DNA from 4 places in the Bacillus sp. DX3.1 genome. Region 4 is predicted to be linked to each of the others. Evidence: riboswitches for the same ligand, from Rfam matches in the RefSeq annotation. Region 4 holds a riboswitch; each other region holds the start of a gene.
What was found. Region 4 has a riboswitch for S-adenosylmethionine ahead of QRE67_RS14215 (MetQ/NlpA family ABC transporter substrate-binding protein). Riboswitches for the same ligand answer to the same signal wherever they lie in the genome.
Positions count from the first base shown of each region.

Region 1 (7,760 bases), 1.5 Mb from region 4:
TTCGAAATTTGGTTTTGGTGTTTCAACAGGTCAAGCTTTGCAAGCGATCAAAATGGCACTAGAAAAATCAAATTATAACGTGTTAGGTATCCATTCACATATTGGTTCGCAAATTTTTGAAACAGCAGGGTTTGTTCGTGCAATTGAAGTATTGCGTAGTTTCCTAGAGGAGCTAAGAGAACAAACTAGCTATACGGTGAACGTATTAAATGTTGGTGGCGGTTTTGGTATTCGATATACGGAAGGAGATACACCACTTACACTTGAGACGTATGTGCAAGCTGTAACAACTGCAGTGCGAGAACAATTTACTGCATGTGAGTATCCGCTTCCTGAAATTTGGGTTGAGCCAGGACGTAGCATTGTTGGGGATGCAGGAACGACGCTTTATACAGTAGGGGCGGTAAAAGATATTCCAGGAATTCGTAAATATGTGTCAGTCGATGGTGGGATGACAGATAATTTACGACCTGCTTTATATGGTGCACGTTATGAGGCAATGCTCGCAAATCGAGGAAAAGAAGAAGATGAAGAGGTTGTTTCGATTGCTGGAAAGTGTTGTGAGAGCGGAGATATGCTCATTTGGGATATAGAATTACCGAAAGTCGCTTCAGCGGATTTGTTAGCAATATCTTGTACGGGAGCATATGGGTATTCAATGGCTAATAATTATAACCGAATCTGTCGTCCAGCCGTAGTATTTGCAAAAGGTGGAAAATCACAAGTTGTTGTTGACCGTGAAACATATGAAAATATAATTGGGAACGATCGCATACGTATTAAAGAGCTTGTATAACGGAAAAAAGGAGTTGCTTAAAGTGAGCAGCTCCTTTTAAAAAAATAAAAAATATAAAATATATCGGAAAACTAGGATTGAAAAAAATCTGAATTATGATAAAATACAAATACAAAGAATAGCTTATCAAGAGAAGCGGAGGGAACTGGCCCTACGAAGCTCGGCAACCTGCTTATAGAAGCAAGGTGCTAATTCCAGCAAAATGGCATCCATTTTGAAAGATAAGGTAAATATATTACCGAACAGTCTTTTCGAAATGGAAAAGATTTTTTTTATGAATGAAAAAAGGGGGGCTGTTCGTGGGAGTGCGTGGACATTTTGACGAAGTAGCTGAGAAAATTCAAACAATGCTTGCGGATATGAAATATGGCTCAATTACAATTGTTGTGCAAGATGGCAAAGTGATTCAACTTGAGAAAAGTGAAAAAGTACGCTTAAAATAAAAGCGCTGACTAGAAAAACTAGAGGCGGTTTTAACCTATGTAATAGGTTAAAACCGTCTTTTTGCGTTACAGGGGGAAAAACAATGTTAACGTACGAAGCATGGAAAGAAGATGTCATTTCTTTTTCTGAGGAAGACGAAACAAAAGGCGCATTACAAGTATTACGTTGGGCGTATGAACAGTATGGGGAGGAAATCGTGTATGCGTGCAGCTTTGGGGTGGAAGGAATGGTGCTGTTACACCTTATAAACCAAGTAAATCCATCTGCGAAAGTTGTATTTTTAGATACGAACGTTCATTTTCAAGAAACGTACGATTTAATTCAGCGAGTGAGAGGAAGATTTCCTGATTTGAAAATTATTAAAAAACAACCTGCTTCTACACTCGAGGAACAAGCAAAAGAGCATGGAGAAAAGTTGTGGGAGCGTAATCCGAATCTTTGCTGTAAATTAAGAAAAATTTTACCGCTAGAAGAATCTTTAAAGGGTGGAAAAGCGTGGATATCAGGATTAAGAAGAGAGCAATCTGAAACGCGTAAACATACACAGTTTATAAACCAAGATCATCGCTTTCAATCTATTAAAATATGTCCGCTTATTCATTGGACATGGAAGGAAATATGGCGCTATGTATATAAGCATAGTTTGCCATATAATCCGTTGCACGATGTTGGATATCCAAGTATTGGGTGTGAAAAATGCACATTACCTGTGGAAGTGGGAGGAGATTCAAGGGAAGGTCGATGGTCTGGAAAGATGAAAACGGAATGTGGCCTTCATGATCAATAGGGTTATGAACATTCCTAATATAAATAAGAAGGAGTACAGAAAAATGAGTGATACAAAGGTATTAGTAAATCGAGTTGATGAAACATATGAAACAGGACATATTGTAAAGGAAATTGAATTGGACAAAATTTCTTTAAGTGATTTAAACCTTCTTGCAACAGGTGGTTATACTCCGCTTGTAGGATTTTTAGGAAAAGATGATTACCAATCTGTTGTAGAAAAGATGCGTTTGACAAGCGGTGATGTATGGAGTATTCCCATTACGCTACCAGTAACAGAAGAAAAAGTAACAGAATTACAAATTGGGGAAGAAGCTCGTCTTGTAAAAGAAGGACTCACATATGGTGTGATTCAAATAGAAGATATCTTTGTTCCAGATAAAGAGAAGGAAGCGTTATTTGTCTATAAAACAACTGACACTGCACATCCAGGAGTAAAAAAATTATATGACCGTCCAAATGTTTATGTTGGAGGAACGATTATACTTGTGAAGCGTTTTGAAACTGGGAAATTCGCTTCGTATCATTTAGATCCAAGTGAAACACATGCAGAATTTGCAAAGCGTGGTTGGAAAACAGTAGTCGGCTTCCAAACAAGAAATCCGGTTCATCGTGCACATGAATATATCCAAAAATCAGCGCTTGAGATTGTAGATGGACTCTTTTTAAATCCACTTGTTGGTGAAACGAAATCAGATGATATTCCAGCTGATGTTCGTATGGAAAGCTATGAAGTACTTTTGAAAAATTATTATCCAAATGATCGCGTCTTTTTGAGTGTTTTTCCAGCTGCGATGCGCTATGCCGGACCACGTGAAGCGATATTTCATGCACTGGTCAGAAAAAATTTCGGTTGTACACACTTTATCGTCGGTCGTGATCATGCCGGGGTAGGTGATTATTACGGTACGTATGAAGCACAGGAAATCTTTGCGAATTTTACAGTAAAAGAGTTAGGGATTACACCGCTCTTTTTTGAACATAGCTTTTATTGTACGAAGTGTGAAGCGATGGCTTCAACGAAAACATGTCCGCATGGAAAAGAGGATCATGTCATTTTATCAGGTACGAAAGTGCGAGAATTATTAAGAAATGGTGAGATTCCACCAAGTACATTTAGCCGGAAAGAAGTAGTGGAAGTACTAATTCGCGGTTTACAAAAAGAAACTGTTACAAAGTAGGGAGAGAATAGAATGGATTCAAATATTACTTGGCACATTGCATCCGTTTCAAAGGAAGAGCGTAGGAAACAAAATGGGCATTATAGTTTTGTCCTTTGGTTTACAGGATTATCAGCTTCTGGAAAATCAACGGTAGCAAATGGAGTTGCCCGAAAATTGTTTGAAAGAAATATTGGGAATTATGTACTGGACGGCGATAATATTCGTCACGGTTTAAATAAAGATTTAGGATTTTCCGAAAATGATCGTACAGAAAATATTCGCCGCATTGGTGAAGTGGCAAAATTATTTGTAGATCAAGGAACAATTGTATTAACAGCATTTATTTCACCATTTCGAGAGGATCGCGGGCAAGTGCGAGATATTCTTGAACAAGGCGAATTTATAGAAGTATTTGTAAAGTGTCCAATAGAAGAATGTGAGAAACGTGATCCGAAAGGTCTTTATAAAAAAGCAAGACAAGGAGATATTAAGCAATTTACTGGTATAGATTCGCCTTATGAAGAACCTGCTCAAGCAGAAATCGTTGTAGAAACGCATCTGCATTCCATCGAGCAATGTGCGGAACAAATTATCGGTTACTTACAAGAACGTAGCTTTATATAGGGGGGAAATAAACGATGAATTATGAAAAAGTATGGGCAGACAATGAAAAATTAAATTTATCAGAAAAAAAGAAATTAGAAAAAGATGGTTTAGAAATTTTTAAAGATATTCCGTATTACGCTGAAAATGGATTTGACTCCATTCCGAAAGAAGAATGGGATTCATTTAAATGGGCGGGATTATATTTACAACGTCCGAAAGAAGCGGGATATTTTATGATGCGTGTCAATATCCCTTCTGGAATTATTACAAATGAACAAGCTGAGGCACTTGCATCAATTGCTGAAGATTATGGACGTGATGTTTTAGATATCACAACGAGACAAGCGATTCAGTTTCATTGGTTAGAAATTGGGCAAATTCCAGATATTTTTAAAAGATTAGAGAAGGTAGGATTATCTTCAGCTGGAGCGTGCGGAGATATTACACGTAATATCACAGGGAATCCACTTGCTGGAATTGATGCCAATGAACTGTTTGATACAGCACCAATTGTACAAGAGGTGTATGAATATTTTCAGCATAATGAAGAGTTCTCAAATCTACCACGTAAATTTAAAATGTCCATTAGTTCAAATATCTATAATTCAGCAAATGCTGAAATTAACTGCGTTGCGTTTACGCCGGCAACAAAAGAAATCGACGGAGAAAGTGTTGTAGGATTTCATATAAAAGTAGGAGGTGGCTTATCTGCCCGTCCATATTTAGCGGAAGAGTTAGATGTATTTGTTTTACCAGAACAAGTGAAGAGTGTAGCAATTGCAATTGCTACGATTTTTCGAGATTTTGGATATCGTGAAAAGCGTCATTTAGCTCGTTTGAAATTTCTTGTTGCAGACTGGGGTCCAGAGAAATTTAAAGACAAATTAGTAGAATATACAGGGCCTTTACAGGGGAAAGGAGAGAGTGCTTTAAAAGGCTGGAATGCAGGATACTTTTACGGCGTGCAAGATCAAAAGCAAAATGGTTTACATTACGTTGGTTTTAACGTACCGGTAGGTCGTTTACATGCAGAGGAAATGTTTGAGATTGCAAGGATTGCAAAACAGTACGGAAATGGAGAAATACGTACATGTAACTCACAAAATTTTATTATTCCAAATGTTCCTCCAGAAAATGTCGATAGTTTGTTAAAAGAGCCATTATTTGAATCTATATCTGCAAATCCAAAATCATTCATTGGTTATGCGGTTTCTTGCACTGGTATTGAATATTGCAATCTTGCATTGGTAGAAACAAAAGAGAGATTGCGTAGGATTGCAGAATACTTAGATACGGAACTCGTTCTTGATGTGCCAGTTCGCATTCATATGATAGGATGCCCAAACTCATGTGGTCAACGTCAAATTGCTGACATTGGCTTACAAGGAGTGAAATTGAAAACGAAGGAAAAAGGAATTGTTGAAGCGTTTGAGATCTATGTAGGTGGGACCCTCTTAGATGGCGGAACGTATAATCAAAAACTAAAAGGGAAAATTGATGGGGCAGATTTGCCGAATGTTCTTACATCATTTTTAACGTACTTTAAAGAGCATAAACTTCCAGCAGAAACATTTTATGAGTTTGCTGGACGTGTGGGCATTGAAAGCTTACAAGCGGTATTAAACACAATTTTAGAAGAAGTGATTGCATCATAGGGAGGGAACAATATGGATTTATATCGTTTTGAAGTTGTGTTAGAAAACGCTGTTGTTCCTGTAGTGGTAGTTGCACAAAGTGAAGAACAAGCATTTAGGCTTGTGGAAGTCGAATTAGAGAAATATTTTTTACCGTTGCCAGAAGTGAAAGAAATCTCTCTATATGAAAAAAAGAAGATTCGAAAAGGTGCGGCATTTGTAATTCATGAATAGGAGATAACTGCCCGTAAGTGCCCGATTGGTTTAACTAACCATCAGTGGGGGATGAAGCTCCCGACTGATGGGAATTTCACTTTATCGTAGAAATGAGGAGAGATGATGGGAAAAGTATATATTGTTGGGGCGGGACCAGGGGATCCGGATTTAATTTCTGTAAAAGGAGTAAAGTGCATTCAGCAAGCTGATGTTATTTTATATGACCGACTTGTCAATAAAGAGCTGCTTTCGTACGCAAAACCAGAAGCAGATTTAATTTATTGCGGAAAACTACCAAATTATCACACGATGAAACAAGAAACAATTCACGCTTTTCTAGTGAAATATGCAAAAAAAGGAAAAGTTGTTACAAGGTTAAAAGGAGGAGATCCATTTGTGTTTGGTAGAGGCGGTGAAGAAGCGGAAGTGTTAGCGAAGTATGGTATTCCATTTGAAATTGTACCTGGTATTACAGCTGGTATTGCCGCCTCTGCATATGCTGGTATTCCTGTTACGCACAGGGAAGCGAGTGCAAGCTTTGCTGTTGTGACAGGGCATCGTAAAGATGGTGCTGAAGAAGAGGTGAAATGGGAAAACCTAGCAAAGGGTGTGGATACACTTGCTGTTTATATGGGAGTAAGCAATCTTCCTTACATATGTGAGCAGCTTTTGAAATATGGAAAAGGAGAAGAAACACCAGTTGCTATTGTTGAGTGGGGTACTACCTCATCTCAGCGAACAATTACAGGAACGCTAGGAACAATTGTTGCAATTTCTGGAAAAGAGAATATTCAAAATCCGAGTATGATTGTAATTGGGGAAGTTGTCCGTTTCCGTGAAAAAATTCATTGGTTTGAACAAAAAATTGAAAATACGTATCCAGTAAGTGGAGTACTATAAAATGAAGGCAGTGTTATATATATGCCATGGAAGTAGACTGCAAGCGGCAAAAGAGGAAGCAGTAACTTTTGTATCTTCTTGTATGAAACGGGTATCAGCCCCTATTCAAGAACTATGTTTTTTAGAGTTAGCAAAGCCTTCTATTAGTGAAGGCTTTGCTGCTTGCATTAGAGGAGGAGCAACAGAAGTTATTGTTGTTCCTGTCTTTTTATTAGCAGCAGGTCATGTGAAAGAGGATATACCGCAAGAGTTAAAAAGATTCCAAAGCAGTTATCCTCATATTTCTATTACATATGGAAACCCATTTGGTGTGTCACAATCACTTGTGTCGGCTACGTATGAAGGAAGTGGTATCAATGAGTTTGAAAATGGAGTGACCCTCCTGCTCGTTGCGAGAGGAAGTAGTGATCCACAAACGTTACAGGATATGCAGCATATTGCTTCAATGTTTGAAAAAGAAGTGAAAGTCAGTAAAGTAGAAGTGTGTTATTTGGCGGCAGTAGAGCCTCGATTTGAGGAACAATTAAAGGAAGTTGTGGAAAGAGAGAATGAGAAGATTGTAGTTCTGCCTTACTTGTTATTTACAGGGCTATTAATGAAACATATTGAACGAGAAGTTCGTAAATATAATCAGTCTAATATATATATAAGTCCTTATTTAGGAAAGAATCTTGTATTTCAAGAAATGCTGATTCAAAAAACAGAAGAAATATTAAGGGGAGATGAGTGTGTATCCACTTACAGTACGAATTAAAAATAAACATGTCGTTGTAATTGGCGGTGGTCGAGTCGCGTCGTTTAAAATAGCTCCTTTATTTAAAGAAGGAGCGAATATAGTTGTAGTGAGTCGTGAACTAGATGCAAGTTTAGTAAAGCTTGTCGAAGCGAAACAGATTCGTTGGTTTCAAAAAGAGTATGCGAAAAGTGACTTAGAAAGCGCATTTTTAGTAGTGGCAGCTACAAGCGATCCATTATTAAATGAACGTATCGCACAAGAGGCATCGTCAAATCAGCTCGTCAATGTAATTACCAATCCAAAAAGCGGGAATGTGCATTTTCCAGCGACTATCCATCGCGGAAAACTTAATGTCGCCGTTTCTACTGGAGGTGCAAGTCCGAAGCTTGCGAAAAAAATTCGTGATGATATCGCAGCGAAATACGATGAGGCGTATGAAGATTATCTTGATTTTTTATATGAAGTAAGAATGAAAGTGA
Region 1 is NZ_CP128153.1:1,388,580-1,396,339, forward strand. It holds gene lysA (diaminopimelate decarboxylase) at 1-796, shown strand, start outside; SAM riboswitch class I at 917-1,024, shown strand; gene QRE67_RS06935 (YezD family protein) at 1,096-1,239, shown strand; gene QRE67_RS06940 (phosphoadenylyl-sulfate reductase) at 1,323-2,027, shown strand; gene sat (sulfate adenylyltransferase) at 2,071-3,207, shown strand; gene cysC (adenylyl-sulfate kinase) at 3,220-3,813, shown strand; gene QRE67_RS06955 (nitrite/sulfite reductase) at 3,828-5,450, shown strand; gene QRE67_RS06960 (DUF3906 family protein) at 5,463-5,663, shown strand; gene cobA (uroporphyrinogen-III C-methyltransferase) at 5,769-6,545, shown strand; gene QRE67_RS06970 (sirohydrochlorin chelatase) at 6,547-7,299, shown strand; gene QRE67_RS06975 (NAD(P)-binding protein) at 7,274-7,760, shown strand, end outside.
Region 1: it holds a riboswitch for S-adenosylmethionine, as region 4 does, so the genes downstream of both, QRE67_RS06935 (YezD family protein) here and QRE67_RS14215 (MetQ/NlpA family ABC transporter substrate-binding protein) in region 4, are expected to answer to the same signal.

Region 2 (8,002 bases), 2.4 Mb from region 4:
GATGATGGAAAACTACACATCGTCGACACGACTTGTACGCATCTTGGCTGTGAGGTGGAATGGAATAGCGGTGATTGCACGTGGGATTGTCCTTGTCATGGATCAAGATTTTCGATTGATGGCGATGTGATTGAGGGGCCAGCGGATGAACCGTTGAAACGGGTTGACGGAAATTAACTTCCTATAAAATAAACTTAACTATGTAATTGAAACAGTTACTTTATTATGCATTTCATCCCATTATTTATGTATTAATTGGACTAACTGGTATTGGCTCAGTTGGAATCACTCAAATATTAAATGCATATGTAACACAATACTTTCCTTCGCATGCTCGTGCTACATCGCTAGGATGGGGACTTGGTCTTGGACGCATCGGTGCAATCGCTGGACTCCTTGTATCCATTGCTGTTTTCTTTATACCTAACAAACAAAGGAAAATCAGCTAATAGAAAAAGAGCACCAAATTATCGGTGCTCTTTTTCTATTTCAAATAACATATCCCGAAACAACACATCTAACTTCTCAACACCTATCCCCGTCCCTTTTTCAATCCCTTTCACATACTCCTGATAATACGCAATCTGCCCTTCTAAAAATTCATTTAATACCGCAATTTCCGGTCCAACATCCAGCTCAACACCCGCTTTTTTCTTTACTAGTAAATCTTCAATTTCACTTACGATTATTGAATCCAATGTTAGTTCAGTTATCAACCGCTCAAACTCCACCGGTGGCAATGCCCCTTTCTCTTCTAACCACTTACAAGCTAAAATCGGACGCAGTACGTAGAAGTATTTTTTCAATTTGACTCTCTCACCTTGTAAAAATTCACGATAATTTTTTGATGCCATATGTAAGTAGTGATAAATCGTTGCTTTTGGATCAAAATCATTTTCGCTCATCTTCTGTAAGCGGTCTGGAAAGTCAGATTGCTTGGAATAAAAAATTGGGGAACGAATCCACTCTAATAGCGCTGGATTTGATTTTGCAAATAACCGCAGTGCTTTTCTAATATCCCAGCCACTTATATCTAAAGCATCATTAATTGGGTATTCAATGACATCACGTTTTTCATTTATCGATAAATACCAATCTACTGGATGAATATATACAAAACGAACATCATAATCACTATCTTTCGATGGGAATCCCCATGCCCTGCTTCCTGATTCAACTGCAAATAGGATTTTTACGTTGTTCTCTTTCTCGATTCTCTGTAGTTCAAATTGAATTTTCTCTTTCATATGTATCACTCTCATTTTCTGATCATTTCCCCGGAAATTCGACAAAAATAATAGAATTCCTTCATTATGTTGAAAACTATATTTCCTATCGTTTCTTCTCTAGAAAAATATACCATATAAGATTATAGCAATTCTAATCCGAATCCAGCTTTCTATATAAATACAAATTAAAAAACCGACATAAAATACTTCTTTTTAGGTAGGAGAGAGCATCCGTTCATGCATAGAAGCGGTCAGATCCTTTTCCTGCCCAGACATAGTGAAAACAAAGAGAGAAAACGAGTGCAGGTCACCTTTTGTTATCCATAGCCGCGGCTTATATGTCGAAAAATCAAAATGGATATATATACAAAATGGACCACCTTTTAAAAGTGGTCCAGCTATCGTTATTTCTGCCCTTGAGCAACAAGCTTGGCAATTCGCTCAAACTCGCTCTGTATTTCTTTTTTATAAGCATCTACCTTTGTAAAATCCATCGCAGCAATATAGATGCGCTCTAATTTATCTCGCACTGCTTTGGCTTTCGCTAAGAAAGACATTGCTTCATTCATTTTGGTTTTGTATTGAATGGAAACATCACGAATTTCCGTAGCGTATTTTTCATCGGTTCCTGGAGTAACAATAAGATCATACATATCAATAATCTCATCGCCTTCTCGCACCGGAAAATATTCATGCGGTGCTGTACTATCAAAGATGGCAAACCCTAATTCTCTTACAATAATCATATCAAGGCTATTTGGATCAAATCCACAATGATATACCTCAACATCAAAACCTTTTTCTTCGGCTGCGACTGCTATTTTTTTTAACATCGTTGATTTTCCAGAACCAGGACGCCCTTTTATAAAATAACGATTCGGAAGACCTTCTGTTAAATTTGGAACAAAATCAACCGCACCCTTTGGCGTTGCAGCTCCTAAGAAACGATGTTTCACAATCGCATGTTTCCCTTGTTTATCCGTGAACAGTTTTTGAATGAGCTCTTCTGTTAGTTCATTCGCCTTTTGAAAATTAATATTATCAATATAAATTTTCTCCCAATCATCATGAACTGCTAACGCTTCTTGAAAACATGCATACGCAGATTGGAACGCACCACTTGCTTCTGATACATAACGTGTAATTTCATTTTTATACTTTCGCAAGTGCTCTGAATCCCAAGCAACTCCTAGGTTTACGTATTCTTCCACAACGCCAGGCACTTTCGGCTCAATAACATGCGGTGCGGTGCCATCTACAATCCCTACTTTTAATTTTGGAATAATCACACCATCAATCGAGTTATTATCAGACGAACAATGTAGCAGTTCAATATCATATCCTCTTTCAGCCCATTCGCGGCCAATCGCTTTCATCAGTGATGATTTCCCTGTTCCTGGTCCGCCTTTTAAAATGAATAATCTTTCAAGCCCAATTAAATTTTCCTCATATAAGCTATAAAAACCTCTCGCTGTGTTACCACCAGCATAATAATTTAAAATTCTCCCTGTCACTGCACTCACTCCTTTGCAGAAGTTTACTTACATAAGCTACAATATGCATCACCCGTCAATTGGGTGAACACCTATTTTTTTCGTCTTGCAATAGAAAAGGAAATGAATTACAATCAAAATAACGAAAATTCTTAATTTTAAAACTTAATAAAACTTCTTATCGAGAGAGGCAGAGGGACTGGCCCTTTGAAGCCCGGCAACCTCAGTTTATACAAACTGAACAGGTGCTAAATCCTGCAAAATGCATTGCATTTTGGAAGATAACACATGAATTTACATAACTGTATGTAAAGCCCTTCTTTCTCGGTTGAAAGAAGGGCTTTTTATTTTTACCTAACACGAATGGAGGAATACAAGTATGAAAGTTATCGATTTATCACAAACATTTGAAAATAATATGTCTCAATTTCCTGGAACACCACCGATTCATCTAGAACCGATTACAAGCGTGGAAGAAACCGGGTTTCAAGTAACAGATTTTCATTCAGTTGTTCATGTCGGTACACATTGTGATGCACCCGCTCATTTTATTTCAGGAGCAACAACAATCGATCAACTACCGCTTGATCAGTTTGTAGGCGAAGCCATTCTCATTGATGTAACACATGTGCAAGAAAGAAAATTATCAAAAGAAGTGTTACGTGATGTTGAAGTGAAAGAAGGAGATATTGTGATTTTCCATTCCAATCTCTCAAAAAAATGGAATACAGAAGCTTATGCAGAAGAAGCATTCTCTCTCTCTGAAGAGCTTGCTGAAGAATTAGTGCGATTACAAGTGAAATCTGTTGGATTAGATTTCATTTCACCAGATGAAGTCACAACGGAAACATCACCTATCCATCATATTTTATTAGGTAATGATATTTACTTAATCGAAAACTTAACAAATTTAGATGCGATTGGAAAGCAGCGTTTCTTCTTTTCCGCAGCACCTCTAAAAATTAAAAATAGTGATGGTGCTTTCGCGAGAGCATTTGCTGTTATCTTTTAGTTCATCACAAAAAAGCAGAGACCATTATTGATCTCTGCCTCGATATTTTCTATTCCAGTTCAAGAATAACTGTCCAATTCGAGGACGGATCCAAGAAAGATAATCTTTGTCTTTCTTTTTTGTACAAATAATTTCTTCCCCATCAATCATCCCAACAAGCTCTAATTCTAACAGTTGTCTCGTAAATTCGAGAATATTCACTTTTTCTTCTGGGTACTCTTCCTTTAACTTTTCTTCAATTTCTCCTAGTAAAAACCCGTCACGCATCATCGCAAGTGCATCAATACAAAGCGGCGGCATTTTATAAGCTTCTCCTGTAACTGTATCTTTTACAATATAATTCTTTTCATCTTTTTGAAATTGAATCGTGTGTAAACATACATTTGACCATAATGTTAACTCCATCCATACCACCTCTTTCATAATATCAGCATAGAAAAAGGATGCGTGCGCATCTCTTTTTTCACTTAAAATCAAATTTTATTTAAATCTAAATAATTGAAACCGGTACATTAGCTATATGCTACATGTCGATATTTTCCTCCATTATAAACGAAGTGTTTTATAAAAAAAAGCCTTCTTGAACCTTTTATAAAATGTTTATATTTACACAACAAGAGCACTTTTCTGACAAAGTGCTCTTGTTCTCATATATTATATAATCGGTAAGATTATTTCAACTTTTGTTCCTACGCCCACATTACTTTCAATTTTTATATCCCCTTGGTGTTCTTCAATAATTTTATATGTAATCATTAAACCAAGACCTGTTCCATTCTCCTTTGTCGTGTAAAACGCTTCACCAATTTTCTTTATTTTCTCTCTATCCATACCGCACCCTTCGTCTTGAATACAAATACAAAGGTGTCCTTCACCAGTTTTATACGCATGAACGTTTAAATTTCCGCCATTCATCATAGATTCGATTCCATTTTTCATAAGATTTAATAGGACTTGCTTTAATTGTTTTTCATCACCGTTTATATGAGGTAAAGGCTCATCTGTTTGTATATGAATATTCACAGCATATTGCATTGCATAACTTTCCATCAATTGAACAACATATAACAAAATCTTTTGCATATCACACAATTGATACGTTATTGGTTTTGGCTTTCCAAATAACATTAACTCACTAACAATTCCATTAATCCTCTCAATTTCTTGTAACATAATGTCATAGCTAACAACATCAGTAGGATTACGGTCTTTTTGAATTTGAGTAAATCCTTTTAAAGCGGTTAATGGGTTTCGAATTTCATGCCCAATTGCTGTAGATATTTTTCCGATCAATACCAGGTTTTCAGTTTGTTTTATATTCGTTAATGCTTTCACCACTGTGCTAACATACGATTGGAATCTCTTTAATAAAGAACGTGAAATAATGAAAAAAAAGATGCATAGCACAAGAGGAATGACTACTTTTAAATCCCATAATAATAAAGCAAAGAAAACATACTTGCCAATCGCACCAAAAGAGACTAAACAAAAGTATTTTCTATTTGCAAAGACTGGTGCAAAAAGTATGAAAAATATCTCTACTATGTTTCCATTTTCAAATACTCGATCCGTACGTAAATAAATCATTAAATTATTAATCAAATCAATTAGCATATACCCAATAAAAAATAAATATTTCACAAAATAAGTATGATCCCTTTTTTGGAGATAAATTGAAATTGGGAGTAATGAACCTACAAAAATATATACTCCAATTCCCAATCCACCTTCTGGCCATCCGACCTGTGCTTCATTTATGTTCATTGCAGGATATATAAAATAATATATAATGTCATACAACAAAAATATAAAATAAAATAATATTAAAAATACCTTTAAAGCTTCCTTTTCTTCTTAAATCAAACTTTGAAACTTATTCATATGAATACTCCTTTTAAGCGGTGCAACAGCATATTACATTTCACTTGCTAGTGCTATAAATTATACTTATGAAATTGCTTTCAGAACAACATGCATCTGTCTAAACATATTAAAAACCTTATATTATACAGCTACTCTCATAAAGTACGTGCATTCTCTAACTATATAAATCCATTTTGATTTTTCAACATATAAGCCGCGGCTATGGATAACAAAAGGTGACCTGCACTCGTTTTCTCTCTTTGTTTTCACTATGTCTGGGCAGGAAAAGGATCTGACCGCTTCTATGCATGGTCGGATACTCTCTCCCACCTAAAAAGAAGGGTTTTATGTCGGTTTTTTAATTTGTATTTATATAGCAGGGCTCTCTTCAATACCTAGCATAATATTAGCCCCCTACTCATTCACTCAAGTTGATTATTTCATCATAAAAAAATACCGTTTCGAGATGTTTATCCTATACATCTTAAAACGGTATTTAAAAATGACACCATATAACATTTGGAATACAAAATGATCTAGTCCTCGTCTTTCACATCCATATCCTCTGGAATTGGTTCATTTAAGATTTCTTCCACTAACTGCTTATATTTTTCCATTTGCTCTAAGTGCGTATTGAATTGTTCTTTATTAAGCAAATATTGCTCACCGTCATACAAAGCTCGAATACGCTTTTGCTGAACTAATTCTTCAATATAAGATTCCGGAAGATTTAAATATTCCGCTGCTTCTTTTATCGTTATATACAATGGAGTCATTCCTTTATTATTTTTTATTATTTCCACATGATTCATCGTACTTTATTATAACTTAGTTTTGTAAATGAAATAAAAAGTTTTTGTAAATACAGATCAAAATGCAGGTGATAGCATACCAGATATTGTATAATAATATAGTGAGCCTAAAAACAGATAACAATCATCATTCATACAAAGGGGAGTTAAAAATGAATACACATCACATTCTTACAACATTAGAACAATCTTTACAGGCTGAAACAAAACACACTGCTTCTAAGTTATCTCAAGCTCTGCCGAATCGTATTATTCAGCAAACAGAGAATACAAATGAAGATGTTAGCTACAACACAATTGGAGAATGGTACGCAAACCATTTCTTATTCCAACAGAATGACTTTCTGTGGGCGAAATACACTTACTATGACGCATACTGTGAAGCGTTGCAAAACCAAGGATACCTTACAAAACGTGTACGTAACATGCTAGAAGCAGTCGCTAGAAGACATGGGAAACAATATATTGCTTCTATACAAAATGAGCAATTTCCTAATTACCGCGAAAAAGGAACTGCATGATTTGTTGAATGGCACAACTTACTCAGAACAAGCTACATGGACTCTGGGGATATTTACAAATGAAAGGTTCACGTCTTTTTGATGTATTCTCTTCTTTCGAGAATACATCAAAAAGACGTGAACTTAAGAAACTGGTGTAATAAAAATGATAAAACAAGGATTCAAAACGCAAACACCCAGCCTACTTCTCTACTTATTAAAAATAGAAAAGTGACTGGGTGTTTGTATATATCACGAAAGATATTGAACTATCTTCCATAAGTTCATTCTACTTGTTTTTTTACTACGGATAACTTTATTCCGGTTAACTAGTACAAATATGAGCATATGTATTAGAAAAATTCTTGTTCTTTAAATCATTTGTATCAATTAAGAATTCTAGATCTCCAGCATCCCACCAACACATACCTACTTCATCTATAGAACCTATTTTTAAAAGGGAATGCCAATTCTCAATACCCTTTTTATGCATTTCTTTATTAGAATTGTATTCTCTTAATTGTGGCAACACACAAGTTCCCAATGTTTTTGCATATTCTTTTTTACCTTCAGCAACCACTTTATCTATCTTTTTCAAAAGGTCTTCTTCTTTCATGTAAGAATGAAATAACAAATTCTCTAATCCATTGCGACAGAAATAAGCATCTTCTTTCGGATCACCCGCGTATGTATCACTATTCCCCCATAGTCGATCAGTATGATAACATAAAATTTCGTATACATCTTCGTAATCTTCTAATAGGATTTCTTCAAGTTCACTTTCAGATGGTATATGTACCTTCGCTATAAAGGAAATTTGATGCGATATAAAATCTCTATTTTCAAAATCAATCTCTTCTTTACCTTCTGGCGGAAGAGTTTTTTGTAGGTCATTAAAATCACCATTGTAATAAAAAATTTTATGATCAACATCGTAAGCAGGTTCATCTAACCCTAAAAAGAAATACAATATGCCTTCTTGAGGTAGCTCATTTACTACATTTCGCGGAAGTTCAGACAAATTGATTTGTGCAATAAACGTCCAATATTCCCCATCTTCATCACAAGGCCATTCTATAGAAGAAGGTAAATC
Region 2 is NZ_CP128153.1:437,453-445,454, reverse strand. It holds gene QRE67_RS02270 (FAD-dependent oxidoreductase) at 1-177, shown strand, start outside; partial or broken gene QRE67_RS02265 (MFS transporter) at 240-449, shown strand; gene QRE67_RS02260 (nucleotidyltransferase domain-containing protein) at 468-1,247, opposite strand; gene QRE67_RS02255 (PRK06851 family protein) at 1,634-2,743, opposite strand; SAM riboswitch class I at 2,898-3,010, shown strand; gene QRE67_RS02250 (cyclase family protein) at 3,102-3,734, shown strand; gene QRE67_RS02245 (hypothetical protein) at 3,759-4,139, opposite strand; partial or broken gene QRE67_RS02240 (ATP-binding protein) at 4,389-5,615, opposite strand; gene QRE67_RS02235 (helix-turn-helix domain-containing protein) at 6,134-6,373, opposite strand; gene QRE67_RS02230 (hypothetical protein) at 6,562-6,930, shown strand; gene QRE67_RS02225 (DUF1963 domain-containing protein) at 7,235-8,002, opposite strand, start outside.
Region 2: it holds a riboswitch for S-adenosylmethionine, as region 4 does, so the genes downstream of both, QRE67_RS02250 (cyclase family protein) here and QRE67_RS14215 (MetQ/NlpA family ABC transporter substrate-binding protein) in region 4, are expected to answer to the same signal.

Region 3 (8,002 bases), 110 kb from region 4:
GTTCATCAAACTGGGCCATGTACACAAACTGAATTATGTCAATATTTAAATGTAGAATCTCCAACAATGACTCGTACGTTAACACGTATGGAAACAATGGGATGGATTATTCGAACAGAAGGAAAAGATCGCCGTGAAAAGCTGATTTCCTTATCACATACAGCGATGGAAATGATTCCAGTATGGCAAGAAGAAGTAGATGCATTTGAAGAAAAAACGTTGCAGAATGTAAGTGAAGAAGAACTACATCGTGCTTTTCAAGTGTTACAAACTGTTATTAAAAATCTAGATAATTAATTGGAGGGATGACGATGCAAAGTGAGAGACTTTGGACGAAGGACTTCCTTGGAACATGTTTTAGTAGTCTGTTTCTCTTTTTAACGTTTTACATGCTTATGACCACTTTACCAGTCTACGTAATTGAAGGTTTAAAGGGTAGACCCGAGGAAATAGGACTTGTTGCGACAGTCTTCCTTATTTCTTCCGTCTTATGCCGCCCGTTTACTGGAAAGTGGCTTGATGATTTAGGAAGAAAGAAAATTTTATTTATTTCTCTTTCCTTATTTTTAGCAGCAACCGTTATGTATTTTGGGGCACAGAGCTTATTTTTATTACTTGCTCTTCGCTTCCTTCACGGAATTGGTTTTGGAATGGCAACAACGGCTACTGGTACAATTGTTACAGATGTAACACCACCACATCGCCGCGGAGAAGCACTTGGATATTTCGGAGTGTTTATGAGCCTACCGATGGTAATCGGACCTTTTTTAGGTTTAACTATTATTTCTCGTTATTCATTTACTGTACTCTTTATCGTTTGTTCTATTTTTTCATTACTTGCATTTGTCTGTGGTCTATTTGTAAATATCCCACATGAGAAAAAGGCAAGTAAAAAACAAGGGGAACGAATGAAGTGGAAAGAATTAATTGAGCCTTCTACTATACCAATTGCTCTTACAGGCTTTGTACTTGCTTTTTCTTATAGTGGCATTCTATCCTTTATTCCTATTTATGCAAAAGAGATTGGCTTAGCAGATGTTGCAAGTTACTTCTTTATCGTATATGCACTAGTTGTTGTACTTTCTCGTCCATTTACAGGAAAGATATTTGATCGTTTCGGTGAAAATGTTCTTATTTATCCTTCTATCATTATTTTTACAATTGGTATGTTTGTTTTAAGTCAGGCCCAAACTTCATTTTGGTTCCTTGGTTCCGGGATGCTAATCGGCTTAGGGTATGGAACCCTTATTCCAAGTTTCCAAACAATTGCAGTTTCTGCCGCGCCAAATCATCGCCGCGGATCAGCAACAGCTACTTATTTTTCATTTTTTGATAGTGGTATCGGTATCGGTTCTTTCGTACTCGGTATTATCGCTGCTCAATCAAGCTATCATAATATGTATTTTATCGCAGCCATTATCGTGGCATTCACACTTGTAATCTATTACGGGTTACACGGTAGAAAGCAAAAATTCAAAAAGCATCATACGGATGGAAAATTATCAGCATAATGTCAATTAGGAAAGTAAACATCTCTGTTTACTTTCCTTTTTTTGTTTTTCTAAGAAAACGAGCGTATACTTATTTTAGAAATGATAAGGAGGTCCATGAATGAATGTAAGAAAATCTCCCCTTTTATTACTTATGCTTACACTTATATTTGTTATAACAGGGCTTGGTTTTGCATTTTTTAAGCAAAATAAAGTTCCACCTTCAAAACAATCGGTAACAAAAGCAAATTGGCTACAAGATCCATACTTACGGTGGTCGTATACGCATATGAAAGAACTTGCCTTAACAAAAGTAGTAAAAAAAGATACTCATCACGTTTCAACATTCCCTATTGCTCAGCAAAATTTAGATAATTTTTCTGTTGAACAGGAAAATGGGAATAATATTTCTTTAAAAGAACTATTAGATCAAAATAAAACAGATGCATTTGTTGTCGTGCAAAATGGAAAACTTGTCTATGAAAATTATTTAAATGGCTACAAACAAAACGAACCACATGGCATGGCTTCCTTAGCAAAAGTCTTTACAGGCGCAATCATTCAGTCTTTAACGGAAGAAAGTATCCTTGATAAAAATACAACAGCTGAAACATATGTGAAAGAATTACATAACACACCATTCGGTAAAGCAACGATTCAGCAGTTAATGGACATGCAAATTTCCGCTACATATCCTACCCATGGATATGTACAACGCGGGTTAGAAAATCAAGATGCACAGCTCTATTTAGCTAGTAATATCCTTCCTCGTGGTAAAAATTATGATGGCCCGATGAAAATTTATGACATGTTACTTGAAGCAACTGAAACAGCTCAGCCAGGTACTCAGTTTTCCTATAATAACGGCTCAGCTGAAACACTCGGATGGATTATTCGGACAGTAACTGGGAAATCATTAGCAGACAATGTGAGTGAACGAATTTGGGCAAAAATCGGTGCTGAAGAAAATGCCTATTATGTTGTCGATGAAACAGGAGTTGAACAAGCAAGTGCAGGTTTAAATGCAACAGCGAGAGATATGGCACGCTTTGGTCAAATGATATTAGACAATGGCTATTATAATGGAAAACAGATTCTCCCCTCTTCTATTGCAGAAGACATAAAAAGCGTACAACAAGATGAACTCTCTATTGGAGAAGGCTCATCCATTTCTTATCATAATCAGTGGTGCATTCCACATAATGAACACGGTGCTTTTGAAGTATTAGGAAGTTATGGGCAAAGGCTATATATTGATCCAAAAGCAAATATGGTCATTGTACATTTTTCATCAAATGCTGAACCTAGTGGTGACATTCATTCTACTTATTCAAATATGTATTTAAAAATCGCAAAACACCTGAAAAACCTTTCACATGAGTGAGAGGTTTTTTTTGTTTATACATCTGAATTTTCTGTCTTTGAAAGGTTATTCCTTAATGATATCGAATATTTTAATAAACAAAATTAAGGAGGTTGATAACTTTGTTTCGAACTTTTACAAATGGATGTGTCGCTCTTGTACAACGCTTTTTACCAGATCCCTTTATTTTATCCTGCTTTCTTACCATCTTTGTTATCTTCTTTGGTACTATCGCTACGCAGCAATCACCAGTTGCAATGATCGCTCATTGGGGAGATGGAATTTGGGGGCTTTTAGCCTTCTCCATGCAAATGGCACTCGTGCTTGTGACAGGTTCTGCTTTAGCCAATGCTCCCCTCGTTCGGAAAGGATTGGCTAAAGCTGCACAACTACCAAAAACAAGTGGACAAGGAATTATTGCTATTTCTCTCGTTAGCTTATTAGGTGCCTACATAAACTGGGGGTTTGGCATTATTGTTTCCGTCTTATATGCAAAAGAAGTCGCGAAACATATACAAGGGCTAGATTATCGACTTGCAATTGCTTCTTCCTATTCTGGCTTTCTTATATGGCACGCTGGCCTCTCTGCTTCGATTCCACTTACGCTGGCAACTGGCGGTGAAACATTAATAAAAACAACAGCTGGGAGTATTACGGAAGCAATTCCAATTACAGAGACTTTATTTTCTCCTTATGCAATTGTTCCTGTTATTATTTTCTTCATAACGATGCCTTTCATTAACAGAGCAATGCATCCTGATGCAAATCATACGATCACCGTTAATCCAAATGTTTTTCAAGAAGAAGCTGCAGCGCAAGAAGTTCATCATCATACATTTGCCGAGAAAATTGAAAACAGTATTTGGATTACAATTTGTATTGGACTGTTAGGTCTCATATATATTGTTCATTATTTTAGTACGAAAGGCTTTAATCTTACGCTCGATATTGTCATTTTTATGCTTTTAATTGCAGGACTTATTTTCCATCGTACTCCGATTCAATATATTCGTGCTTTTTCTGATTCTACAAAGAGTGCATCCGGAATTTTGTTACAATTCCCATTTTACGCAGGAATTATGGGCATGATGATTGGCGCAAATAGTGAAGGACTCTCACTTGGTGGCGCAATTTCTAATTTCTTCATTAGTATTTCTAATGAAACCACTTTCCCTCTATTTACATTTTTAAGTGCTGGAATTGTAAATATATTCGTACCTTCTGGTGGTGGACAGTGGGCGGTACAAGCTCCGATTATGATACCAGCTGGTGCCGAACTCGGCGTACCTGCTGCGAAAACAGCTATGGCAATTGCCTGGGGCGATGCTTGGACTAACTTAATTCAACCGTTTTGGGCATTACCCGCTTTAGCAATTGCTGGTTTAGGCGCACGTGATATTATGGGATTTTGCGTCATTAATTTACTTTATGCAGGCGCTGTGATTGGATTATGTTTTCTTTTTATATAACCCTCTGTTAATAAAGTGAAACTTTAATCAGTGGGGGTTTTCTTCATCCCACACTGATCATTAGTTGAACCAATCGGGCTTTTACGGGCAGTTTATCCCCCACCTAACTTCTTTGCTTCCTGCCGAAATTTGAGGTGGGGGTTTTACTGCCCGTTAATGCGGGATAAATCGTTCGAATACAAATATTGAAAAAAGCAGGCCTTGCAAGGCCTGCTTTTTGTCTTATCATTACCGTTATCCGTAGTAAAGAAATACGCACTCAACTGAAGTTCTTCCCCACTGTACCATGTATAAAAATAGTTCATTATCTTTCCAAATAATTTATGTTCATTTGCTACCTATAACACAAAGCCACCCTCTATTTTCATAAAATTGCACACTGTTATATCCAACTTTTTTTAATAAGTTCCCTAATTCTTCTTTGCTCTTATAATTCTTCATGTGATAATTTATTTTATAGACTTCAGCAACAATCATAAAGTGGCCATCTTGTTTTAACACTCTAAAAATCTCTTTTACATCATTCTCTAAATCCGTCCAAAAATAATGTGTTTGAAATGAAGTTATGACATCAAAAAAGTTATCTGGAAACGGAAGAGAAGACACGCTCGCCTTACTAATTGTGACTTTTCCTGTCTTTACGTCATCTCTATTAGTTCGTATAGAATTTTCTACTGCCTGTTCTGAATAATCTATACCGTATAATTTGCCGGATTTAATCATGTTGGACAGTGTGTGTATTGTTTTGCCACCGCCACATCCTATGTCCAGCGTTACCGCTTCTTCTCTTATGTTTATTTTTTCCAAAGTCCATTTTGTCATACCCGCATGAACCGTATTCATGATGCATAGCATTGATGATCCAACAAAGCCTTTAGGATTTTTGGCTTGCTCTATTAGTGTATCTAATAAATTCAACTCTAAATCACCCTTCATGAAACAGAATCATCTAATTACGTCTATTTCTCTGTATGTATTCACGTCAACAGCTCTTTCTCTATGCACGCCATTACATTCTCCCATTCTCTAGCTGAGAAATGTAACGCTTCATACGTAAATATATTCATACAGATATTTTCTATATATGACGGATTTCTCCGAAGAAAATCCCAATGTAATACTTTCGGGACGTAGTATACCTCATATTGTTCACTTTCTTGGATGAGCCCCTCCACTTCTCGTTCGCAAATTCCTCTTATTAAATAGTCGCATTTTAGTTCTCGCTGGACCTTCTGAAACGTTTCACTATGCTGTTTAATTTGTAGTAAACAAGAAATATAGGACTGAAACAAATCATCACTACGGTGACAGCATCTCATAATTTTATTTATTACATCGTTCATATGTTTTTTGCCATTTGCTGAATTTTTTCAAGCCACTTTTCTCGCTTTTTTAGTTCACTTTTTTGAACAGATTGAAAAACTGAACGTCTTATATGTCGTATCCCGCAAAAATGTAAAATCCCTTTTTTCATAACAACCCAGTCAGCCGAACGATACAGTAATGCAGCATACCATAGCGGAGAATCTAGCGTATTGATAACCCATGCTGATTTCCCTGTAAGCAACCCTTTTGGGATCAGTCCCTCATATTTATAAGCAAATCCAGTAACAAACACCCGATCAATAAATCCTTTCAAAATGGCTGGCATCCCCCACCACCATACTGGATAAATGAAAATAAATGAATCTGCTTCTTTAACTAACTTTCTATATTTCTCTGTCTCTTCTTCATACACTAAATCACGCCTTCTTTTTTCTTCATTAAAAATAAGGACTGGATTAAATTGCTCTTCATATAAATCAAGTGTTGTAACAGAATGATTCGTTTCCTGTAGTCCTTTTTGCACCTTCTCTAAAATAGCTGCGTTGAAACTAGATGGATTGGGATGTGCATATATGATTAATAGATTCATTACGAAGCAACACCTTTCCTTAAATTCCCTTTTGACTTTCATTCCTATCGCATGCTATTCTAATACTTGTCAACCGGCAAGCCCATTTGACAAAACAACTGACACCTACTCGGCGAAGGTGTCTCTTTTCGTTTCTAGCCGAAAAAAGTCCCTCTTTCAGGGCATATTCAACTTTTGACACTACACACTCAACACCATTCCCTTGTAAATAGGCTGCTCTTGCAGTCTTTTACACTACATACCTTTCTTTCAAACAGAATTTTCAAATAAATTATAACATAAAAAAAAGGAAGTCTAGCTCCCTTTTCTCGCTTTATAATACACACCTTTTTCTCCAAAGAGGTGCTCAGCTTCAGCTAAAGTAATCTTCCCATCCAGTTTCAGTTCATCTAGCAGCCGTGATAAATAAAATTGATGCAACATTTTTTTTGTGAATTTCCCCTCATGATGGGAAACGATATGTTCTTGAATATCTATAAGCGAAATCGGTTTATCCTGTTCAATCATGTATTCATACACTGCACTACGCAGTTTTATATACTTCTCAAGTGTCACAGTTATATTGCAACTCCTTTCTTCTCATTCTGTTCATCTCGTTTTCGGTTTTTTTTGCAATAAAAAAAACCTCTTCGATAAGAAGAAGCTACATATGTATATATCTTCATCTTATCTCCCAGAACAAATTTGTTCTGCTGGAATTAGCACCTGCATCGCGGTTGCTGGGTTTCATCGGGCCAGTCCCTCCACCTCTCTGGATAAGAAAATATTCACTTTATAGCCTACTATAATCCTTTTTATTTTAATTGTCAAATTATACAAAAATCATGCACTTAGACTTTTCAAAACAAGTTATATTTTCTTTCTTATCGCTCATACTACAAATGTATATACAAAAGGAGGTACGCAAAATGCAAAAAAATGCGCGTGGATATGTTCAAGATTCTTACCATTCTTTACATGAGGCAAAGCAATCTTTAGAAAACGCCTTACAAACAGTCGAAAAAAGCGATAATCGAAGACGAATTGAACAATCGCTACAAACTGTAGAAAGTGCACTAGAGCAATGTGACAGTACCGTAAATATGTTAGAACAAGAATGAATGCTCCCCGCCTTCTTCTTACAGGTGGTTTTTTTGATAAAAAAACACCCACATGGGTGTTTTTACATGGCATACTGAAATAGTATTGCCGTTGTGATTAGAAAATATACAGCATTCACAATTTCTAAAATACCTACTTTTAATATTGAAATTTTCTTCCCATACAATACAATCGCTCGAATTAGGCTTGGTATAAAAACTAACGAAAGCCATGGATTTACAATAAAGGACGCCGTGATTAAAAAGGTATGATAACCCCATGAAACATAGCGATAAGTCGGATTATGCTTTTCACGAATCATTGTTTTCACATAAAAAGTACTACCTAAAAAATAGAGAAAGGATACAATTGCAATACTCCAAGCTATTCCATCAATTGTTTTCATGGAGAAATAATAACTAATCATACCACCAATACAGAAAACAATAATTGCACAAATATCATTTACTAAAGCACGTTCTTTTTTTTGACGCGCATAATGCATATTCACAATAAATAACGGGATCATAACGACTGTAAATAAAAGAATCCGCCATTCATACATCAAAGCTATCATCCCGAAGACACATGCGATAACAAAATAAATGATTGCCCAGTGTAAATAATATTTTTTTCGCGTTTGCCTTATATACATTAAAAACGGATATGTTGCTAAGTAGATAAA
Region 3 is NZ_CP128153.1:2,989,821-2,997,822, forward strand. It holds gene QRE67_RS14825 (MarR family winged helix-turn-helix transcriptional regulator) at 1-297, shown strand, start outside; gene QRE67_RS14830 (MFS transporter) at 312-1,511, shown strand; gene QRE67_RS14835 (serine hydrolase domain-containing protein) at 1,612-2,874, shown strand; gene QRE67_RS14840 (short-chain fatty acid transporter) at 2,976-4,322, shown strand; gene QRE67_RS14845 (class I SAM-dependent methyltransferase) at 4,650-5,258, opposite strand; gene QRE67_RS14850 (hypothetical protein) at 5,300-5,665, opposite strand; gene QRE67_RS14855 (NAD(P)H-dependent oxidoreductase) at 5,662-6,237, opposite strand; gene QRE67_RS14860 (hypothetical protein) at 6,532-6,792, opposite strand; SAM riboswitch class I at 6,901-6,999, opposite strand; gene QRE67_RS14865 (hypothetical protein) at 7,146-7,337, shown strand; gene QRE67_RS14870 (YwiC-like family protein) at 7,400-8,002, opposite strand, start outside.
Region 3: it holds a riboswitch for S-adenosylmethionine, as region 4 does, so the genes downstream of both, QRE67_RS14860 (hypothetical protein) here and QRE67_RS14215 (MetQ/NlpA family ABC transporter substrate-binding protein) in region 4, are expected to answer to the same signal.

Region 4 (8,002 bases):
TACTTGTAGTCTTCACAATATTGATTGGGCGAAACCACAATTTGAGGTAGGTTACTGGATTGATACTAGATTTAGCGGAAACGGTTATATGACTGAAGCAATACATGAATTAACTCATTTTGCAATGGTAGATTTAAAAGCAAGAAGATTAGAAATACGATGTGAATCAACCAATACTAAAAGTCGCACTATCCCTGAGAAATTAGGTTATGAATTGGAGGGTATTCTACGAAATGAAGACTTTTCTGCTGACGGAAAAAGGCTTACTGACACTTGTATCTATGCAAAAATTCAATAATGGCATTAGGTAAGTCGAGTAGATAAAAACTATGATGATGTACAATTCAAATTAAGGAATATATATCTATACGAAAGTTAAATGTATATAAATAGGAGGACTATATGCCTAATATTGAAACTGAGAGATTACTAATGATTACATTTAGGTTAGAACTTGTAGAGGCTACTATAAAAGGAAGAGAAGAACTAGAAAAAGTTATTCCATATAAAGTATCTAGGGAATGGCCAATGTCTGATTATAAAGAAATTTTGCCGTGGATAGCAGAAGGGCTAAGAAAAGATCCTGAACAAAGCAAATGGAGTGGCTTAATTATCCATAAAGAGGATCATACTGTTATTGGTGATATGGGATGTAAAGGTGAACCTGATTCAGCAGGGACGGTAGAGATTGGATATAGTATTGTTCCAGATTATCAAGGAAACGGTTATGCCACTGAAATGGCGAAAGCGTTCGTGGAGTGGTTGCAGCAAAATGAAGAAGTACAAACAATTAAAGCGGATTGTTTAATAAGTAATGTTGCTTCCAGTAGAGTGCTAGAAAAAGCAGGATTTACGTGTGTTCTTGAAGAACATCATATGAAATATTGGATTGTAAGATAAGAGTGCGAAAAAGAAGTGTACTTCCATATATTTGGAAGGTAGCGCTTCTTTTTTCTTACAAAACGATTACTTCTTTTATATACTTTTGTTTCATCATTCCCTTCTGTGAAAAAATTCGTTACAATGGACTTGTATGGAAATTTAGTTTGCAATAATAATATATGAACCACAAACAAAAATGAATTGACAATCCTCTATTGGAATGAAAACCCTTTAAAATATGAATGATTAGGAAAATACCTTCTTTCAAATAAACTCAAATATAATGATTTAAAATATATTGTTTTTTTAGAAGTATGGATGATGCACGGAGGCTATTATAAATGAAACCAAATAAGAAAAGTAAAAAAAGAAGAGTCATACAAGTATTCTTGCTTATGATTTGCTCTATGATTCTATTTATAAGTTATGCAGCTTATGATATTTGGAGTTCTCGATTTAAAACAGATGAGGTGGATACAGATGCTGCCATCGTACTCGGAGCAGCTTCTTGGAACGGGAAACCATCTCCTGTATTTCGAGAAAGAATTAATCACGCTATTTCTTTATACAATAGCGGAAGTATTAAAAAAATTATTTTTACAGGTGGTACGAAGTTTGAAGCAGAGCAAGAAGAAGCCCGCACTGCTAAAGCGTATGCATTAAAGCATAACGTGAAGGATGAAGATATTTTAATTGAAACGCAGTCGCGTTTTACAGAAGATAACTTGAAGAATGCTCAGCAGGTTGGAATTGATAATGGATTACATACGTATACAATTGTGAGTGATCCTCTTCATATGAAACGTGCGATGAGAATTGCCAAGCATATTGGTATGGATGCTTATGCATCTCCGACTCCGACGTCAGCATATAAAACATTAGATACGGAAATTCCGTTTTTCTTTAAAGAATTGTGTTCTTATATTGGTTATGTTACATCGTTGCCAATACGTTCTCTGAAAGAGATAATTAAGTAAAAAAAGATTCCTAAATTAATAGGAATCTTTTTTTTGTTAAAAGCATTGTAATTTCATCGGAATAGTGTAACAATAGGAAACATAATCCAATATATAATCTTATCGAGAGAAGTGGAGGGAACGGCCCAACGAAGCTTCAGCAACCCTAAATGTAAATAGAAGGTGCTAATTCCGCAGTAGATAAGAGGGGAAAGATACTTATAACCTCTTATATGAGAGGGTGTTTTTATTTAGGAGGAGAAAAGATGAAGCGTTTATTTTTTACACTTGTAAGTATTGTATGCAGTTTATTTGTCATCACTGGTTGCACACAATCATCTGCGACGGATCAAAAGGAGATTCGTTTAGGTTTTACTCCAGGTCCTTATAGTGATCAAGTGAAAAAGGCAGTGCAGCCTTATTTAGAGAAAAAGGGGTATAAAATAAAAATTGTAGAATTTAATTCACCAAACGAAACAAATCCTGCATTAACGAATAAAGATATTGATGCAAATATTTTTCAAAGCACCGCTTTTATGGAATCTTATGCAAAAGAAAATGATGCGAAAATCACGAGTGTACTTCAAGTTCCTTCCGCGCCACAAGGTGTATATTCTGAAAAGCATAAATCGCTAGATGACTTAAAAGATGGTATGAAAATTGGGGTACCAAATGATCCAGTTAATTTAGAACGTGCACTTCGTATTTTGGAAGGCATTGGTTGGGTGAAATTGAAGGGAAATGTAAATATTTTAACGATTTCTGAAAAAGATGTGACGTATAAAAAGAAAGATTTTAAACTAGTACCACTTGAATCACCTCAAATTCCAAGAGCGATGAAAGATTTAGACTATGGCATTATTAACGGAAATCTTGTCATTTCATCTGGACATAAATTAAAAGAATCACTTGAATTAGAAAAAACACCTGCACAACATCGAATCATCGTTACGGTTCGTAATGAAGACAAAGATAAAACTTTTGTAAAAGATTTAATCGATGCATATCATTCACCTGAATTTAAAAAGATGATTCAAACAGAGGAACAATTTGAAGGCTTTGTCTTACCGGATTACTTAAAATAAAGGAGATAGTGATATGACACTCTCATTTGTAGAAACGGAAGAACAACTTCTCATAATAGAGAAGATAAAAGAACTCATCCCAAAATTTGCGGAAAGGGAACATCAATTAAGCGAATTGGGATCTTTTCCGTTTGAAAATATAAAAAATTTAAAAGATATAGGATATACAACATTAACACTTCCGAAAGATTTTGGAGGGCAAGCAATCTCATTGTATGATTTTGTCTTGTTTCAAGAGAAAATCGCTGAGGGAGATGGAGCGACAGCCCTATCGATTGGATGGCATCTTGGAATTGTGAAAGAACTTGCTGAAAATCGCTCTTGGGACCCTGATATGTTTTCCTGGTTTTGTGAAGAAGTAAAAAAAGGAGCTCTTTTTAACCGTGCTGCGACAGAACCGAAGACAGGGAGTCCGACACGTGGTGGCAAACCTGAAACGTTAGCGGTACGAAAAGGTGACAAATGGGTTGTAAGTGGAAGAAAAAGTTTTACAACGATGGCTCCTGTACTCGATTATTTTATCGTCTCTGCTAGTATCGAAGGACGAGAAGAGGTAGGAGAATTTATTATTCCCCGTCATGAAAAAGGTGTTTCAATTGAAGAAACATGGGATAGTGTGGCGATGAGGGGAACTGCGAGTCACGACCTTGTGTTGCAAAATGTTGAGATTCCTGAACGATACTTTACTGACACGATGGTTCCACGTACAAAACCAAAAGGAACAGGATGGTTGCTTCATATACCAGCTTGTTATTTAGGGATTGCACAAGCTGCAAGAAATTATGCAATTGAATTTGCAAAAACATATCAACCAAATAGTTTAAATCATCTGATTAGCTCACTACCAAATGTAAGAAAGCTAGCTGGGGAGCTAGAATTAGAGTTGATGCAAGCTCGTACGTTCTTATATCAAGTTGCATCGAAATATGATGAGGTAGAAGATAAGCAATCATTACAGGCGGAATTAGCGGCAGCAAAATATATCGCGACGAATACCGCGATATCTGTTGTAGATAAGGCTATGCGGATTGTTGGAGCAAGAAGTTTATCAGAAAAAAATCCGTTGCATCGCTACTATTTAAATGTTCGTGCTGGATTACACAATCCACCGATGGACGATGTAACGCTCTCACTTATAGCTGATCGTGCTTTTAAATAATGTAAAAAGGAGTGAAAAAGATGATTACGTTACGTGATGTAATAAAAACTTTCCAAACGAAAGAAGGGCTTTTTCACGGTGTGAAATCTGTATCTCTTCAAGTGGAAGAACATGATATTTATGGAATAGCTGGATTAAGTGGCGCAGGGAAGTCAACTTTATTACGTACAATGAATTTATTGGAAAAGCCGGATTCAGGTGCAGTGATTGTAAATGGTGAAGATTTAACACAGTTATCGAAGAAAGATTTACGAACAGCAAGGCAGTCAATCGGAATGATTTTTCAACACTTTCATCTTTTGCACAATAAAACTGTATCGGATAATATTGCTCTTCCGTTAGAGTTGAAATCAGTTCCAAAAGAAGAGAGAGCAAAACGAGTACGAGAATGTTTGGAAATCGTGGGATTAAGTGATAAGGCACAGCAATTTCCCTCACAGCTCAGTGGAGGTCAAAAGCAGCGTGTTGCGATTGCTCGTGCATTAGCAAATGATCCGAAAGTATTACTTTGTGATGAACCAACATCAGCGCTTGATCCTAAAACAACGATTTCTATTTTACAATTCCTTCAAAAAATCAATAAAGAATTAGGGGTTACGATTGTAATCGTAACGCATGAAATGAATGTGATTAAACAAATTTGTAATAAGGTTGCAGTTATGGAAGATGGAGAAGTTGTGGAATCATTTAACTTAAACGATCATCAAATCAAACCAAAATCAGAAATTGCGAAACTTCTATTAGGTGTGGAACAAGAGAGGGGAATCGCATATGTTCAATAATGTCATCCCACTACTTCCCGAAATTTGGACATCAATTTTGCAAACATTTTTAATGGTAGGACTTTCTGTTGGAGCCGCGATTATCTTTGGTGTTCCATTAGGTGTAATTCTATATTTCACAAGTAAAGGGCAGATTTTGGAACAAAATATTGTACACCGTATATTAAATGGGATTGTAAATATTATTCGTTCATTTCCATTTATTATTTTATTGGTGGCACTTGTACCGCTTACACGTACGCTATTAGGAACTACAATTGGTCCAATTGCTGCAACGATTCCATTGTCAGTAGCCGCGATTCCATATTTTGCAAGGCTGGTAGAACAAGCATTACGTGAAGTTCCAAAAGGAGTAATTGAAGCTGCTGAGGCAATGGGAGCAACGCCATTTCAGATTGTATGGAAAGTTCTACTTGTTGAAGCTCGATCAGGTCTTGTTTTAAGTTTAACAGTTTTAACGGTGAGTTTTATTTCTTATTCGGCTATGGCTGGCGTTGTAGGAGGCGGTGGTGTTGGTGATTTGGCTATTCGTTTCGGCTATTACCGTTTCCAAACCGATGTTATGGTTGTTACAGTATTAATGCTTGTCATTCTTGTTCAATCTGTCCAATTTATTGGAAATAAGATTGCTGCACGTATTGATAAAAGATAAAATCTTAGTAAACTAGTTCTTATTGCCTATTATATAAATACAAATTAAAAAACCGAGATAAAACCCTTCTTTTTAGATGGGAAAGAGCATCTGGCCATGCATAGAAGCGGTCAGATCCTTTTCCTGCCCCATGCGAAGTGAAAACAAAGAGAGAAAACGAGTGCAGGTCACCTTTTGTTATCCATAGCCGCGGCTATATGTCGAAAAATCAAAATGGATTTATATAGTTGAACGAATCGGGCTTTTACGAGCAGTTTCTCTCCCACTCAGTTTCTTTGCTTCTTGCAGAATTTTGAGGCGGGGGTATTACTGCCCGTTGCTGCGAGATAAAATAATTCATTTGAAAAAGACGCTTTAAAATCTTTCTTTTAAAGCGTCTTTTTTGTGTTTTTCATGAGAAAACTAGGCCTCTTATTTCAGCTTACTGTATAATGAGGAAAAAGTACGAAAAGAGGTAGTTTCATGCTAGAAGTTATTGCAACATGTTTAGAAGATGTGAAACGAATTGGACAAAGTGGCGGAAATCGAATTGAACTCATTTCAGCATATACGGAAGGCGGATTAACGCCAAGCTATGCATTTATAAAAAAAGCAGTGGATGCAGTAACAATCCCTGTTCATGTTATGATACGCCCACATGCCAAGTCATTTGTATATACGGCAGAAGAAATTGAAATGATGAAAGAGGATATACAAATTGCAAAGAAACATGGTGCAGCAGGCGTTGTTTTAGGTGTTTTAAATGAACATAGTCAAATTGATGAAGAAAAATTAGCAGATTTATTATCTGTAGTGGATGGAATGAATGTAACATTTCATCGTGCGATAGATGAAGTGGATAATGTAGTAGAAGCGGTAAAAGTATTACGAAAGTTTGGAAAGGTGACCCATATTTTAACATCTGGTGGCCAGGGGAATATAGAGGAGAACATTACTGTACTACATGATATGCAAAGAGAGAGTCAAGGAGAAATACAACTCATCGTTGGTAGTGGTGTGACGAAAGAGAATGTACGACAATTGCTTCATGAAACGGGAATTACAGAAGCTCACGTTGGTACAGCTGTTCGAGAAGGAAAATCTTGTTTTGCTGAAATTGACCAAAAGCGTGTACAGGAACTAGCAAAATTAACACGATGATAATGATTGTAGAGGAGGTGGCAGAAGATGAAAAAAAGCAAGAAAGAGGAAGTACGTTCATGGATTAAAACGATAGTAATCACGGCAGGAATTGCTTTTGTTTTTCGGGGTATTTTATTCACTCCTTCCCTTGTACAAGGAGAATCCATGATGCCTACTTTAGAGAATGAAGAAAGAGTGATCGTGAACAAGATAGGCTACAATTTACAAGGTGTAAATCGCTTTGATATTATCGTGTTTCATGGAAAAGAAGGCTATGATTTAGTAAAACGAGTAATCGGTTTACCAGGAGATAACATAGAGTATAAGAATGACGTTCTGTATGTAAACGGAAAGTCGATTGAAGAACCCTATCTGCAAGAATTTAAAGAACAATTATCCGAGGGGAATTTGACACCTGATTTTTCAATCGAACAAATAACTGGTAAGCAGAAAGTACCGGAAGGGTATGTATTTGTACTGGGAGATAATCGTAAAGTTTCAAAAGATAGCCGTATGTTTGGATTTGTTTCAAAAGAACAAATCGTTGGAAAAGGTGAAGTTGTATTTTGGCCATTGCAACAAGCAAGAGCGCTGTAATAAGTTATATAGAAAATGTTTTACTAAAATATAAGACTACTAAAAAATAGGTATAGATCGAAAGTTGATCTATACCTATTTTTTAGTGTTTTTTAATTGAATTCGTAATATGTACGAATTAGTAGAAATGAAAAAGTAGATTCAACAAATCAGTTTATCCCGATATTCACGGGCAGTAATACTCCCATCTTAAAGTTCTGTAAGAAGCAAAGAAGTTAGGTGGGGGAGAAAGACTCCCTCACTGATCAAAGTTTCACTTTATAATTTTGAAAAAATATATTGTTAAAATAGAAAGAATATTTTATAATTTTAAATTATACATTTGTTTCAAAAAACGGAATTTTAGTTCCGTTTTTCGGAACAACGGGAGGCGACATGAGTTTAAATAAGACGGCAGTAAAAATAATGGATATTTTAGAGTTGTTTTATGAACATCAGGCTTTAACTCTGATGGAAATGGTGAAACTTACAGGTATGCCGAAAACTTCTGTATATCGACTCATTGGCTCGCTTGAAGAAATGGGCTTTTTACAAAAGACAATAAATGGTACATATAAACTTGGTTTAGTATTTTTACGATTTGGCCAACTTGTTTCTGACAGGTTATCGTTACGAAATATTGCAAAACCGTATATGGAAACATTAAGAGCTGATATTGGACAAGCTGTAAATTTAATTATTCAAGATGGAAGTGAAGCGATTTATATCGAAAAAGTGGATGGAGCTCAGCCCGTTCGCGTTTATACAGCTATTGGACGACGTGCGCC
Region 4 is NZ_CP128153.1:2,883,788-2,891,789, reverse strand. It holds gene QRE67_RS14230 (GNAT family N-acetyltransferase) at 1-298, shown strand, start outside; gene QRE67_RS14225 (GNAT family N-acetyltransferase) at 403-900, shown strand; gene QRE67_RS14220 (YdcF family protein) at 1,224-1,859, shown strand; SAM riboswitch class I at 1,956-2,046, shown strand; gene QRE67_RS14215 (MetQ/NlpA family ABC transporter substrate-binding protein) at 2,105-2,923, shown strand; gene QRE67_RS14210 (acyl-CoA dehydrogenase family protein) at 2,937-4,082, shown strand; gene QRE67_RS14205 (methionine ABC transporter ATP-binding protein) at 4,103-4,864, shown strand; gene QRE67_RS14200 (methionine ABC transporter permease) at 4,854-5,516, shown strand; gene QRE67_RS14195 (copper homeostasis protein CutC) at 5,979-6,656, shown strand; gene lepB (signal peptidase I) at 6,684-7,235, shown strand; gene QRE67_RS14185 (IclR family transcriptional regulator) at 7,611-8,002, shown strand, end outside.